Regions from separate parts of the Azospirillum sp. UENF 211521 genome, predicted to be linked through region 2. Evidence: riboswitches for the same ligand, from Rfam matches in the RefSeq annotation. Region 2 holds a riboswitch; the other holds the start of a gene.
What was found. A riboswitch is a leader RNA that binds a small molecule or an ion and turns the genes downstream of it on or off. The one in region 2 is predicted to bind cobalamin.

Region 1 (7,096 bases), 1.5 Mb from region 2:
AGGCAGAGCGCCCAGCCCACCAGCATCGGTGGCAGGACGAGCCAGAGCTGGTCGGTGCCGCGGTCGGCCAGCGACCCCATCAGCCAGAACACGATCTCCAGCGCCGCATAGGGGTTGGGGGCGAGGTTGAGGGCCAGCGCGGTCAGCGACCCGGCGAGGCTGTTGATGGCGATGCCGCCGATGACCAGCGCCGTCGTTCCGGCCCCCCGCGCCGCCATCAGGTTCAGCAGCACCGCGGCGGTGACCGCTCCGGCCATGCCGCCGAGCGGCAGGGCCAGCGACAGCGCGGCGGACAGGCCGCTGTAGAAGACGATCACCGCGCCCAGCGCCGCGGCGCTCGACACGCCGACCAGCCCCGGTTCGGCCAGCGGGTTGCGCAGCCAGCCCTGCATCGCCGCCCCGGTCAGCCCCAGGCTGAAGCCGACCAGCAGGCCGAGCAGGGCGCGCGGCAGGCGCAGCTCGGCCAGCACCAGCGCACCCAGGGTGGGGCGCCCGGCGAGCCAGTCGGACAGGGCGGCGCCCAGGTCGAACGGCACATAGCCGACCGCCGCCGACACCGCGCAAAGCGCCAGCGCCAGACCCGTCAGCCCGGCGACCAGGGCGGGGTAGGGGATGCGGGACTCCCACGTTGCGGCAGCCGTCATGGCCGGGCCTCCCGCGCGGCAGCCAGCCGTTCCGCGGCCTCGGCGATCTGCGGGCCGGGGCAGGTCCACAGGCGGGAGGGCAGCGACAGGGTGCGGACCTGACGCTTCATGGCTCTCAGGGCCGGATGCAGCAGCAGGGCGCCGGCCAGCGACGGCGGCGCGTCGGGTGCGGCGTCGACAATCAACACGTCCGCGCCACCCAGGATGATGGCCTCCAGCGGCAGGGCGCCCTGGCTGCCCAGCGGCAGGCGGTCGGCCATGTTCTCCAGTCCAGCGCGGGTCAGGAGTTCATCGACCAGCGACCCGGACCCGGCGACGAAGCCGTTGGGGCGCAGCACCACCGCGGTCGGGCGCGGTCCCGGCGCCGCGGCGGGCAGGGCGTCGAGGCGGGAGAGCAGGTCGGCGACCAGGGCCTCCCCGCGGTCCGGCTCGCCGACGGCGCGGGCGAGGCCGCGGATCTGCTCCGCCACCCCCGCCACGCTCTGCGGGACGTCCAGCTCCAGCAGAGGTGCCTTCAGCCGCGTCAGCAGCCCGACCGCGACCCGCGTGGTGTAGCGCCCGGCGACGATCAGGTCGGGGTTGAGCGGCAGGATCTCCTCCGCCGTCCCGTGGTTGACCGGCACCCGCGCTGCCAGCGCCGCGACGGTGGAGGCGCGGGGATCGCGCGCCAGCCACGTCACCGCGGCGAGGCGCTCCGGCCCGACCAGCCGCAACAGCAGCTCGTCGGCGCAGAGATTCAGGGAGACGATGCGCTGTGGTTTTGCGCGCGGCGCCTCCCAGGCCGCCGCCGGCCCTCCCGCGATCAGCAGGAGAGCGGCGGCCAGCCCGAGACGGGTGGGCCTCACAGCGACAGCCGCAGCCCGAGATACCCGGCCCTGCCGGATGCGCCGTAGGTCCAGACCTCCTGATACCGGCGGTCGAACAGGTTCTCCACGCGCCCGAAGAGTTCGACCCCCTCGGACAGCGCATAGGAGCCGGCCATGTTGACCAGCGTGTAGGGGGCGAGGTTCACGACCTGCCGGTTGTAGAAGGGATCGTAGGCCCAGTCGCTGGACCGCCCATTGTAGACCACGCCGAGGTTGGCGTTCGCCCGGTCCTCCAGGAAGCGGTGATTGACGGTCAGGCTGGCGAGCTGCTTGGGCCGGCGCACCAGCTCCGCCCCCGTGGAATCCTCGCCGTCGGTCCAGGTGTAGGAGCCGCGGACGGTCAGCCGGTCGATGGGCTCCACCGACAGGCCAAGCTCGAAGCCGCGGATGTGGGACTCGCCCGGCATGTTGACGGAGGTCCGCCCGGTGCCGGTGATGAGGTCGCGGATGCGCTGGTCGAACCATGTGCCGTCCACCGACGCCCGCGTGCCCCACAGCGCCTGATCGAAGCCGGCGTCCCAGCCGCGCGCCCGTTCCGGCTTCAGGTTCGGGTTGCCGGCGTAGGTGGCGGTGTAGCCGTACAGCTCGAACAGGGTGGGATTCTTGACGCCGGTGCCGTAGGAGGCGCGCAGCTTCGTCCCGCTCTCTTCGATCAGATAGGCCGTCGTGGTGCGCCATGTGGTGGCGTCGCGGAACAGGTCGTTCTCGTCGTGGCGGACGCTGCCGGTCAGGGTCAGCCGGTCGAACAGGCCCAGCTTGTACTGACCCACCAGCCCGGTGGAGCCGATGGAGCGGTCGAAGCTGGAGAAGGCGCTGCGGCTGATCGCCTTGTCCTCCTCACGCTCCACGGCGGCGGTCAGCACATGGTCGGCGGGGCCGCTGCTCAGAGCCAGGTTGGTCTGGTAGTCGGCCTTGGTCTTGCGCCCGTCGTAGCGGCTGGTCACCGTCTTGGCGGCGTCGCGGTAGTCGCGTTGCTGGCGGCCATGGGTCAGGCCGACGATGTGCTCCCACTTGCCGTCGAGAAGGGCGATCTTGCCCTGGAGGCGCCCGAAATACTGCTCTCCGGCGGTGCTGGTCCCGTCATCGACGGCGCCGCGCCCGCCGACGAAGCCGTCGGTGTCGGTGCGGAAGCGGGTGTAGCGCCCGGTGATCGCGATCTCGCTGCGCTCGGTCGGGCGGACGGCGGCGTTTCCGGTCAGCGTGCCGTTGCGGTAGCCGTCCTTCTCCGGGTTGCCGAGCCGCTTGTCGGCAACCGACACGCCGTCGCTGGTGACGCCCTGGCCGCTGAGGAACAGGTCGTAGCGGTCGTTCCCCGTGCCGAAGGAGGCCCGCCCGGCGGCGGTGCCGAAGGACCCGCCTTCGACGGCGGCGCGGAACCGGGGGGCGCCGGAGCCGCGGCGGGTCACGATGTTGACGACGCCGCCGACCGCGTCGGAGCCGTAAAGCGCGCTCTGCGGGCCGCGCAGCACCTCGACGCGCTCCACGTCGCCGGCCAGCAGATTGGCGAAATCGTATTCGGAGCCGGACGCCGGGTCGTTCACCTCGATCCCGTCGATCAGGACGAGCGTCTGGTTGCCCTCCGACCCGCGGATGCGGAGCTGGGTCAGGGTGCCCATCGGGCCGGTGCGGTTGACCGCGACGCCGGGCACCGCGCGCAGCGCGTCGGACAGCACCTGGGTCTGGCGCTGCTCCAACTCCTCGCGGGTGATGACGGTCAGGGCGCTGCCGGTTTCCTCGGCGGCGGTGGGGACGCGGTTGGCGGTCACCGAGACCGGCGGAAGCGTCGTGATGGTGATGGAATCGGCGAAGGCCGACGTGGGGTAGGCCGACACGGGAAGGGCAAGGCTTCCCAGAAGGGCGGCGAAGGACGCCGTCCGGTGAAGGCGGGGAACGCGGACACTCATTGAGACCTCGGGCGGGACGCCGGTGGCACGTCACCGCGAACGAAGTCCCACCGGACGCTCCGCGAACGGAGTTCCGGTTCGACGACCTTCGGTGCACCCCGCCCGAACGTGTTCGCGTGTGACCACGACTGACGGCAGGTCTCCTGGCTCGCGGGTTATCGTCGGCCCATCGCCTTCCCAGGATCGCGATCCCAGTGGCATTCCGATGGACGACTCGCCGCTTACAGTTGCGGGGGCAGCCTCGGCGTTGGACCCTTGCACGGCGTTTCGCCGCGGGGTCCGCACCGTGTTCCCATTTTCAGCCCTTTCGGGCAACCGTCGGGTGCGAAGCTACGCGGGCGGAACGGCTCCGGTCAAGCCGCATTCCGCCCGACCGCTGTCAGAGCCTGGTTCTCGGCCCGACGGCGGACCCATCCGGCATGGGCGGCACCATTTCCTTGCAATTGACGACGCAATAGGTTTGCGCCTCGATCCGGCCGCCGCAGGATTTGTAACAATCGTCGTAGTCGGCGGAGCAGGTGAGCTCGCTGTAGCAGCTGGGGCTCCGGTCGAAGTCGCTGAACGTCCTGATCTTCTTCTTGTCCGCATCCTTGGGCAGAGACCGGAGATAGGACTGATACTCGCCCTGGGCGCGGGTCGTCGCCTCGGCCCGGCAGGTCTGAACGGCCAACTCCTTTGCGGATTGGCAGATCGTCTGTGCCTGCTTGCACTGGGCGACACAGAGCTTTCCCGCCTCGCTGACCGGTGGAAAATAGCTTGCGACCGTCTCGAAACGCGGGCCGCAACCGGCCAATCCGGCCGCCAGCAGGCAGCCGAGCAAAATGGAGCGCCGCATCGTTGTGGGTGTCCTGCCGTGAATTACCGTCAATCGCTACAAACAACCCACCGGTGCGGAATCATCCATGGGCGATGTGGAATTCGCAAAGCCGGCTTCCGGTGGGAAAACCGACAACCCATGGGCGATCAAGTGGATGGTGTCGTTGCTTGTGGCCATCGCACCGATCGCGGTCCGCAAACGCCGTTCCCCCCTCTTGTCGCCGGGAAGGGGCCTGACTACATGACGGGTGAGGTCCGGGCCCCTCTGGCAGCGTCGCCCGGCGCTGTGATGTCGGACTTCCCATTGAGCCGTCGCCTTGGCGCGGCCTTGCGGAAGCTGGCCCTGTTCTTCCCCCTGGGTCCCGCTCCACCACAAGGTCCACCGCCGGACGACGGTCCCCGACGGGCCTTTGGGAGACATCGGCATGGACCGCAGCGAACCAACATCCTGACCAACCGCCACGCCTCCACGGCAAACGATGGAGGCGGGTGTCCTGACGCGCCTCGGCCGAGCCGTTGCGCGCGCTTTTCCGTCGGCCGCAGACCTTGCGGCCGCGATTCCAGTCCGGGCCCCTCTGGCCGATGCGTCCCGCCGTGGCGCACCGGTGATGTCGGACTGCTCATGTGACGATCGACGTCTCCGCTTGCGGGAGCGGAGTGCATGAAGCAAGGGACAGTTCCATGGACCAGATTGTCTTAATGTGGGCCGGCTTCGCCGTCTTCGTTGGCGTGCTTTTGGCCTTTGATCTTGGTGTATTTTCCAAGAAATCCCATGTGATCTCCGGCCGCGAGGCGTTGATGCGCTGCGCGGCCTATTCCACGCTGGCGATGATTTTCGCGGCTGGCGTCTTTCATTTCCAAGGGTCGCAGAAGGGGCTGGAGTTCCTGACCGGCTACCTGATCGAATACAGCCTGAGCGTCGACAACATCTTCGTGATCGCGCTGATCTTCACCCATTTCGCGGTGCCGCCGCAGTACCAGCACCGGGTGCTGTTCTGGGGCATCCTGGGCGCGCTGGTGATGCGCGGCGTGCTGATCGTCGCGGGCACGGCGCTGATCCAGGAATTCCACTGGATCATCTACATCTTCGGCGCCTTCCTGATCTTCAGCGGCATCAAGATGCTGATGTCGGTGGACGACGAGCCGGACATGGAGAACAACCGGATCGTCAAGTTCATGCGCTCCCGCTTCCGCATGACCGACGGGTACGAGGGGCAGAAGTTCTTCGTGATGCGCGACGGCGTGCGGATGATGACGCCGCTGTTCCTCGTGCTGATCCTGATCGAGTTCACCGATCTGGTCTTCGCCGTGGACTCCATTCCGGCGGTCTTCTCGGTGACCACCGACCCGTTCATCGTCTGGACCTCCAACGTTTTCGCCATCCTCGGCCTGCGCGCCCTCTACTTCGCGCTGGCCTCGGTCATCCACCGCTTCCATTACCTGAAATACGGCCTGTCGCTGGTTCTGGTGGTGGTCGGCGCCAAGATGCTGATGATCGACATCTACAAGATGCCGACGGCGGTGGCGCTGGGCATCACGGCCTTCCTGGTCGGCGGCTCCATCGTCTTCTCAATGCTGAAGACCCGCGCCGATGCGGCGACGGATGGGGCGCCGGACGGTGCGGACGGCGAGGCCCGCCGCTGGTGGGTGCCCGGCAGCCCGGCGAAGGGGGCCGGTGGTTCCACGCCGGCCTCCTCCGGCGAGGCGGCCGCGGTGTCCTCGGACGGCAAGGGCCAGTGAGCGGCTTGCTCGGAAGCTGAGGGACAAGACGGCGCGTCCGGTCCGGTGGATCGGGCGCGCCGCGCGGTGCCGGACAGGGGCATTCGCAAAAGTAGTAATACTCGTTTCGCGGAGACGATGATGTGGATGTGCGGGGCGGATCGCGCCCCGCTTGGCGGCAGACGCCAATCCTTTCCAACCCAAGGAAGAGACATCCATGTTTATCGGCACGCAATTGACCGGCACCCAGTTGATCGGCACGCAGCGGACCTCCATCGCCCTGTCGGCTCTCCCCATCCCGTCGGGGCCCCTGTCCGGCCTGCTCCAGGCCGCCCGCGACGAGCTCGTCGGTCTGGCGGCCGGCCGCGGGGTCGCGCTTTCCGTCGTGTTCGACATGCCGGCGCTGGTGCGCGTCAACGAGGCCGCGGTGGCCGCGGGCTCCTGGGAGCCGATGCTTCCCGCGGCCCATCCGGCCTGCCGCTCCCTGACTCCGGCCAACGCCTTCTGGATCGGCGGGACGGCCGCCTCCGGCGACGTGGTCACCGCCCAGGCCGGGCTGCTCTACGATTGCAGCGCGCAATCCATCGGTGACCGCTTCAACGCCATGACGGTGTTCTACGACGACCCGGCCACCCAGGCGCCGGCCGGCGAATGGTGCACCTGCACCTCCGACACCGCCAACAGCACGCGCGGTCAGGTGGTGTGGACGAACGCGGGGTGGACGCGGCCCGACTTCCAGGGCCGCGGCCTGTTCCCGATTTGCCAGCGGGTGAACAAGCTGGCGGCATGGCTGCTGTGGTCGCCGACCTGGTTCATCTCGGTCGTCGACCCGGACATCGTCCCGGTGTGGGCGGAGCGCAAGATGGGGCCGCGCCACATCGACCAGGAGCCGGCCATCACTTACAACCAGATCGGCCTGAAGACGCTGCCGATGCATCTCGTGCGCTTCAGCCGCGCGCAGTTCCTCGGCGATCTGGCGCAGATCGCCGCGGACCTCGCCCAGGCGGCGTAATCGGACGGCGTGATGGGGCGGTCGATCCGCGTCAGGAATCGATCAGCGCCAGCAGGGCCTGCCGGCGCTGGCCCAGCGACCAGCCGAAGAGGAGGTGCCGGTAATTGACCGGCGGGCGGGGAAGCCCGGTGATCA
Region 2 (7,096 bases):
TGGAACATGCGGCCGTTGGCGGCGATCTTGCCGTTCTTGGTGAACATGTCCTCGACCGTGGTCTCACGCATCTTGGCGGCCACCTTGTCCGGATCGTCGGAGCCGACGGCCTCGACCGCCTTCAGATAGTGGCGCACGGCGGAGTAGACGCCGGCCTGGACCATGGTCGGCTTGCGGCCGGCCTTGGCCTCGAACTTCTTGGTCCATTCGCGGGTCTGGTCGTCGGTGTCCCAGTAGAAGCCGGTGGTCAGCAGCAGGCCCTGGGCGGCCTGGAGGCCCAGCGCGTTCACGTCGCTGATGAACAGCAGCAGGCCGGCGAGGCTCTGGCCCGACTGGGTGATGCCGAACTCCGACGCCTGCTTGACAGCGTTGGTGGCGTCGCCGCCGGCGTTGGCGAGGCCGATCACGTCGGCCTTGGAGGCCTGGGCCTGAAGCAGGTAGGACGAGAAGTCGGCGGTGCCCAGCGGATGGCGGACGTTGCCCGCGACCTTGCCGTCGAGCTGCTTGACCATCTTCGTGGTCTCATCCTCCAGCGAGTGGCCGAAGGCGTAGTCCGCGGTGATGAAGAACCAGTTCTTTTTGCCCTGCTCGACCAGCGCGCGGGCGGTGCCGGCGGCCATGGCGTAGTTGTCGTAGGTCCACTGGAAGCCGTAGGGGCTGCACGACTTGCCGCTGAGGTCGGTCGAGCCCGGGCCGGACATCAGGAAGATGCGCTTCTTGTCCTTGGTGATGCCCTGGACGGCCAGCGCCGCGGCGGAGTTCGGCACGTCGGCGATGACGTCCACGTTGCCGGCGTCGATCCACTCGCGCGCCGTGTTGGCGGCGATGTCGGCCTTGTTCTGGTGATCGGCGACAACGATCTCGATCGGCGCGCCGGCGATCTTGCCGCCGAACTCCTCGGCCGCCAGACGAGCGGCGATGGCCGAGCCTTCGCCGGCGAGGTCGGCGTAGATGCCGGACCGGTCGTTCATCACGCCGATCTTGATCACGTTGTTGGAGACCTGGGCGTGCGCGGCCCCGGCGGTCAGCGCCAGCAGTGCGGTCCCGCACAGCAACGTCTTGAGCATTTCGAACTCCCTTCGATTGGCTTTGTTTTGCGTGTGTTCAGCAGAGGGGGTGATTGGTCAGACACCCAGATAGGTGTGCAGCTTGTCCATGTTCTGGGCGAGCTGGTCGTTGGGGATCATGTCCACGACATGGCCTTCCTCCATCACGTAATGGCGGTCGGCGATGGTCGCGGCGAAGCGGAAGTTCTGCTCCACCAGCACGATGGTGAAGCCGCGCTGCTTCAGCTTGCGCACCGCCACGCCGATCTGCTCGATGATGACGGGGGCCAGCCCCTCGGTCGGCTCGTCGAGCAGGATCAGGTCGGCGCCGGTGCGCAAGATGCGCGCGATGGCCAGCATCTGCTGCTCGCCGCCGGACAGACGCGTGCCCTGGGTGGTGCCGCGGCCCTGGAGGTTCGGGAACAGCTCGTAAATCTGCGGCACCGTCATGCCGCCCGACTTCACCACCGGCGGCAGCATCAGGTTCTCGTCCACGCTGAGCGAGGCGAAGATGCCGCGCTCCTCCGGCACGTAGCCGATGCCGAGGCGGGGGATCTTGTGCTGCGCCATGCCGATCAGTTCCTTGCCCTGGAAGCGGATCGAGCCGTTGCGCTTGCCGACGATGCCCATGATCGAGCGCATGGTCGTCGTCTTGCCGGCGCCGTTGCGGCCCAGCAGGGTCACCACCTCGCCCTGGCGCACGTCGATGTTGACGCCGTGCAGCACGTGGCTCTCGCCGTAGAAGGCCTGGAGGTCGCGGATTTCCAGCATCGCGGTCTTCACGGTCGCACCGTCAGGCATGGCCCACCTCACCCGTGCCCATGTAGGCTTCCATGACCTGCGGGTTGCGCGATACGACGTCGTATGCGCCCTCGGCCAGGATCTCGCCGCGGCGGAGCACGGTGATGGTGTCCGACAGGTGGGCGACGACCGACAGGTTGTGCTCCACCATCAGGATGGTGCGGTCGGCGGAGACGCGCTTGATCAGCGCGGCGGTGCCCTCGATGTCCTCGTGGCCCATGCCGGCCAGCGGCTCGTCGAGCAGCATCACCTCCGGGTCGAGCGCCAGCGTGGTGGCGATCTCCAGCGCGCGCTTGCGGCCGTAGGGCAGCTCGGCGGCGGTGTGGCCGGCCCAGGGGGTCAGGTTCACCGCCTCGATCAGCTCCTCGGCGCGGTCGTGCAGGTCGTGCAGGCTGGCCTCCGGCTTCCAGAAATGGAAGCTGGTGCCGCGCGGGCGCTGCAGCGCGACGCGGACATTCTCCAGCACGCTGAGATGCGGGAAGACCGCGGAGATCTGGAAGGAGCGGACCATGCCGAGCAGCGCCACGTCGGCGGGCTTCATGGCGGTGATGTCGCGTCCCTTGTAGAGGATCTGGCCGCGCGTCGGCGTCAGGAACTTGGTCAGCAGGTTGAAGACCGTGCTCTTGCCGGCGCCGTTCGGGCCGATCAGCGCGTGGATGGTGCCGCGGCGAACCCGGAGGTTCACCTCCTTCACCGCGATGAAGCCCTTGAACTCCTTCGAGAGTCCGCGCGCTTCCAGAATGATGTCGTCGGCCATGGGTGCCGCTTTTCCCTCCCTGTTCGTCCGCGTCGTCTGCCGGTCCGCGTTTTTGGTTAGGCTGATATAAGCACAGAACATGCCAACCGCGCAGCATTCGAACAAGTCTTTGAAATTACTTATTTCCCCCTCTGAGACCGTGGGTGTCGCACACCGTCCGGAGTGTCAGCTTTCCAGACAGACTGTACCGATCTTCCGACACACCAACGGCGGGACCGGCGGAGCGTTCCGGGGACGGCGACACGGTTTCCAGGCGCCAAATGGCCGCTTGCAAATCGAGGGTCCGCCTGCAATTCTGCGCCTCCGACGGTGCCCCGTCCGCCGTGAAGGCGCGGGGATAATAGGGAATGCGGTGCGGACCCCGATGGAGTCCAAGGCCGCGGCTGCCCCCGCAACTGTATGCGGCGAGTCCGCCTCCGGAAATGCCACGGGCCGTCAGGCCGGGAAGGCGGGAGGCGCGGCGACGACCCGCGAGCCAGGAAACCTGCCGCCGGACCGACATTCATCCAATCCGCCGGGTGTGGCGGAGACAGGGAAACCAGATCATGACGAATCGCGCCGCCCTCCGTCCGTCCGCCGGGAAGACCCCGGCCACCGTCATCACCGGCTTTCTCGGAGCCGGCAAGACGACGCTGATCCGCAGCCTGCTGGAGCAGGCCGGCGGGCGCCGTCTGGCGCTGATCATCAACGAGTTCGGCGACGTCGGCATCGACGGCGAGATCCTGCGCGCCTGCGGCGACCCGACCTGCACCGAGGACGACGTGATCGAGCTGGCGAACGGCTGCCTGTGCTGCACCGTCGCCGACGATTTCGTCCCGGCCATCGAGAAGCTGCTGTCCCGCCCGCAGCCGCCGGAGCACATCATCATCGAGACGAGCGGCCTCGCCCTGCCGAAGCCGCTCGTCCAGGCCTTCCACTGGCCGGCGATCAAGACACGGGTGACGGTGGACGGGGTGGTCGCGGTGGTCGACGCCGCCGCCGCCGCGGAGGGCCGCTTCGCCCCCGATCCGGCGGCGCTGGCCGCCCAGGCCGCCGAGGCCGGGCAGCTCGACCATGAGACCCCGGTGGAGGAGGTGTTCGAGGACCAGCTCCTCTGCGCCGACCTGATCGTGGTGAACAAGACCGATCTGGTGGACGCCGCCGATCTGGCGAAGGTCGAGGATCTGATCCGCGCCGCCATGGCGGAGGGCGGGACCGGGCGCGAAGCCAAGATCCTGCGCGCCAGCAACGGCAAGGTTGATCCGGTGGTGCTTCTCGGCGTGGGCGCCGGGGCCGAGGACGACCTCGCCAACCGCCCCAGCCACCATGACGAGGAGGAGGGCCACGACCACGACGACTTCACCAGCTTCGTCGTGGAGCTCGGCCCGCAGCCCGACCCGGCGGCGCTGGCGAAGACTCTGGAGCGGGTCGCCGCCGCCCATGGCGTGCTGCGCCTGAAGGGCTTCATCGACGTGCCGGGCAAGCCGATGCGCCTGTTGGTGCAAGGCGTGGGAACGCGCATCCAGACCCATTTCGACCGCTTCTGGAAGCCCGACGAGCCGCGCCGCAGCCGCTTGGTGGTGATCGGCGAAACGGGCCTGGACCGCGACGCCGTGACCACGGCGCTGGGGTGATTTTTAGCCTTCACAACCCTCTCCCCTTTGGGGAGAGGGTGGCCCGCAGGGCCGGTGAGGGGGTTGCGCTTACGCCGGGCGTTCCGCCACGCACGACCCCCTCACCCTAACCCTCTCCCCAGAGGGGAGAGGGGATTTTCGTAAAGCACCGTCACCATGCACCTACTCGCCGCCCGCCAGGAAGACCTCGACGCCGGCCCCCAGGCCGTGGATCTGGGCCAGAGCCCGGCGGACCTCGTCGTCCTGTCCTTCTCCGACAGCGACCTGACGGCGCTCGCCGCCTGCTGGAGGCGCCACCGTGACGAGTTGCCGACCCTGCGGCTGGCGAATCTGGCGCGGCTGGGGCACCCGCTGTCGGTGGACCTCTACGTCGAGTCCGTGATCCGCAAGGCGAAGCTGGTCATTCTGCGGCTGCTCGGCGGGGCGGGCTATTGGCGCTACGGGCTGGACCATGTCGCCGCCGCCTGCCGGGAGTCCGGGGTGGCGCTGGCCGTGCTGCCCGGCTGCGCCCAGCCGAACCCCGCCCTGGAAGGCTACGGCACCATCCCGGCCGAGGCCGCGCAACGGCTGTGGCGCGGGTTCACCGAGGGCGGGCCGGACAACATGGCCAGCCTGCTGGCCTACGCCGCCACCCTGGCCGGGCAGGAGCGCCCCTGGCGCGAGCCGGCGCCCGTGCCGCGCTTCGGCGTCTATGAGAGCTGGTCCGGTCCGATTGCCGGACCCTGCGCGCCGGTCGTCTTCTACCGCTCGCACCTGCTGGCCGGCGATCTGGAGCCGGTGCACGCCCTGTGCGACGCGCTGGCCGCGCGCGGCCTCGCCCCGCTGCCGCTGTTCGTGGCGAGCCTGAAGGAGCCGGACTGCGCCGCCTGGATGCGCGCCACCCTGACCGCCCGCGATGCCGCCGTCGTGATGAACCTGACCGGCTTCTCGGCGGCGCGCGAGGACGGGTCGCCGCTGGAGGCCAACGGCACGCCGGTGTTGCAAGCCGTGCTGTCCACCACGCCCGAGGAGGGCTGGCGCGGCTCCGCCCGCGGCATGGGGCCGTCCGACCTCGCCATGAACGTCGTGCTGCCGGAGATGGACGGGCGCATCCTGACCCGCTCCATCGCCTTCAAGGCCGAAGGGGCGCCGGACCCCGACCTGGAATTCGCCCCGACGCTGATCCGCCCGGTGCCCGACCGGGTGGCCTTCGCCGCCGATCTGGCCGCCGCCTGGGTGCGGCTGGGCGTCACGCCGCGGGTCGAGCGCAAGCTGGCGCTGGTTCTGTCCGACTATCCGGGACCGGGCGGCGGCATCGGCCATTCGGTCGGCCTCGACACCCCGGCGAGCGTCGTCGGCATCCTGGAGCGGCTGCGCGCCGAGGGCTACGCGCTGGACGGGCTTCCCGACGGCCCCGCCGCCCTGATGGAGGCGCTGACCGGCGGCGCCACCGCCCTGCTGAGCCTGGAGGACTACCGCCGCCTCGCCCCCGCCGAGGCCCGCGCCCGCATCGCGGCATGCTGGGGCGACGAGGAGGCCGACCCGCTCGCCGATGGCACCGCCTTCCGCTTCACGGTGCTGGCCTGCGGCAACGCAACCGTCGCCGTGCAGCCGAGCCGCGGCCACGGCCCGCTGACCACCACCCAGCACCACGACCCGGAGACGCCGCCCAGCCACGGCTACTTCGCCTTCCACCTCTGGCTCCGCCATGTGCTGGGCATCCACGCGCTGGTGCAGGTGGGGGCGCACGGGACGCTGGAATGGCTGCCAGGCAAGGCCGTCGCCCTGTCGGCCGACTGCTGGCCGGAGATCGTCGCCGGTCCTCTGCCCTGCCTCTACCCCTTCATCGTCAACAACCCCGGCGAGGGCGTGCAGGCGCGCCGCCGGCTGGGCGCCGTGCTGATCGGCCACCTGACACCGCCGCCGGTCGAGGCCGGGCTGCACGGCGACCTCGCCGCGCTTGAAACGGCCATCGACGAATATTCCATGGCGACCGGGCTGGACCCGCGGCGCCTGGGCACGCTGCGCCAGACCATCCTGGACCTCGCCTGGACCTCCGGCGTCGCCGCCGACTGCAACCTGCGGCCCGACGACGACCCCGACGCCATCCTCAGCCGCCTCGACGCCCATCTCTGCGACATCAAGGAGATGCAGATCCGCGACGGGCTGCACGTCTTCGGCACCACGCCGGAGCCGGAGCGCCGCGCCCGTCTGCTCGCCGCTGTCGCCCGCTTCGGCAAGGCCGAGGACGTCGCCCCGGCGCTGGACGCCTGCGGCGAGGCGGAGATGGCCGCCCTGCTGGCCGGGCTCGACGGGCGCTTCGTCAAGCCCGGTCCCGGCGGTTCTCCGGCGCGGGGGCGGGCGGACACGCTGCCCACCGGGCGGAACCTCTACGCGCTCGATCCGCGCGGCGTGCCGACACCGACCGCCTGGACGCTGGGCTGGCAGGCGGCGGACGCGCTGATCACCCGCTACCTGCAGGACCACGGCGACTGGCCGAAGCGGCTGGTGGTCGATTGCTGGGGCACCCCGGCCATGCGCACCGGCGGCGACGAGCTGGCCCAGGCCATGGCGCTGCTCGGCGTGCGCCCGCTGTGGGAGAACGGGTCCGGCCGGGTCACCGGCTTCGAGGTGATGCCGGCCTCCGTCCTCGGCCGCCCGCGGGTGGACGTGACGCTGCGCATCTCCGGCCTGTTCCGCGACGTCTTCCCGCAGCAGATCGCCCTGTTCGACCAGGCCGTCCGCGCCGTGATGGCGGAAGACGAACCGGAGGACGTGAATCCCGTCGCCGTCGCGTTGCGCACCGACCGCGCCGAGCTGGAAGCCGGCGGCACCCCGGCGGCGAAGGCCGAACGCTGGGCCAGCGCGCGGGTCTTCGGCGCGGCCCCCGGCGCCTATGG

Region 1: another riboswitch for cobalamin. It lies ahead of ACWPN5_RS24445 (TonB-dependent receptor plug domain-containing protein); the one in region 2 lies ahead of cobW (cobalamin biosynthesis protein CobW).

The regions. Positions count from the first base shown of each region.
Region 1 is NZ_JBSNCF010000002.1:1,694,303-1,701,398, forward strand. Features, by position in the region: gene ACWPN5_RS24435 (FecCD family ABC transporter permease) at 1-644, opposite strand, end outside; gene ACWPN5_RS24440 (ABC transporter substrate-binding protein) at 641-1,489, opposite strand; gene ACWPN5_RS24445 (TonB-dependent receptor plug domain-containing protein) at 1,486-3,414, opposite strand; cobalamin riboswitch at 3,531-3,749, opposite strand; gene ACWPN5_RS24450 (hypothetical protein) at 3,794-4,249, opposite strand; gene ACWPN5_RS24455 (TerC family protein) at 4,930-5,970, shown strand; gene ACWPN5_RS24460 (hypothetical protein) at 6,167-6,961, shown strand; gene ACWPN5_RS24465 (hypothetical protein) at 6,993-7,096, opposite strand, start outside.
Region 2 is NZ_JBSNCF010000002.1:193,560-200,655, reverse strand. Features, by position in the region: gene ACWPN5_RS17675 (ABC transporter substrate-binding protein) at 1-1,067, opposite strand, end outside; gene ACWPN5_RS17670 (ABC transporter ATP-binding protein) at 1,125-1,847, opposite strand; gene ACWPN5_RS17665 (ABC transporter ATP-binding protein) at 1,840-2,604, opposite strand; cobalamin riboswitch at 2,895-3,110, shown strand; gene cobW (cobalamin biosynthesis protein CobW) at 3,150-4,217, shown strand; gene cobN (cobaltochelatase subunit CobN) at 4,374-7,096, shown strand, end outside.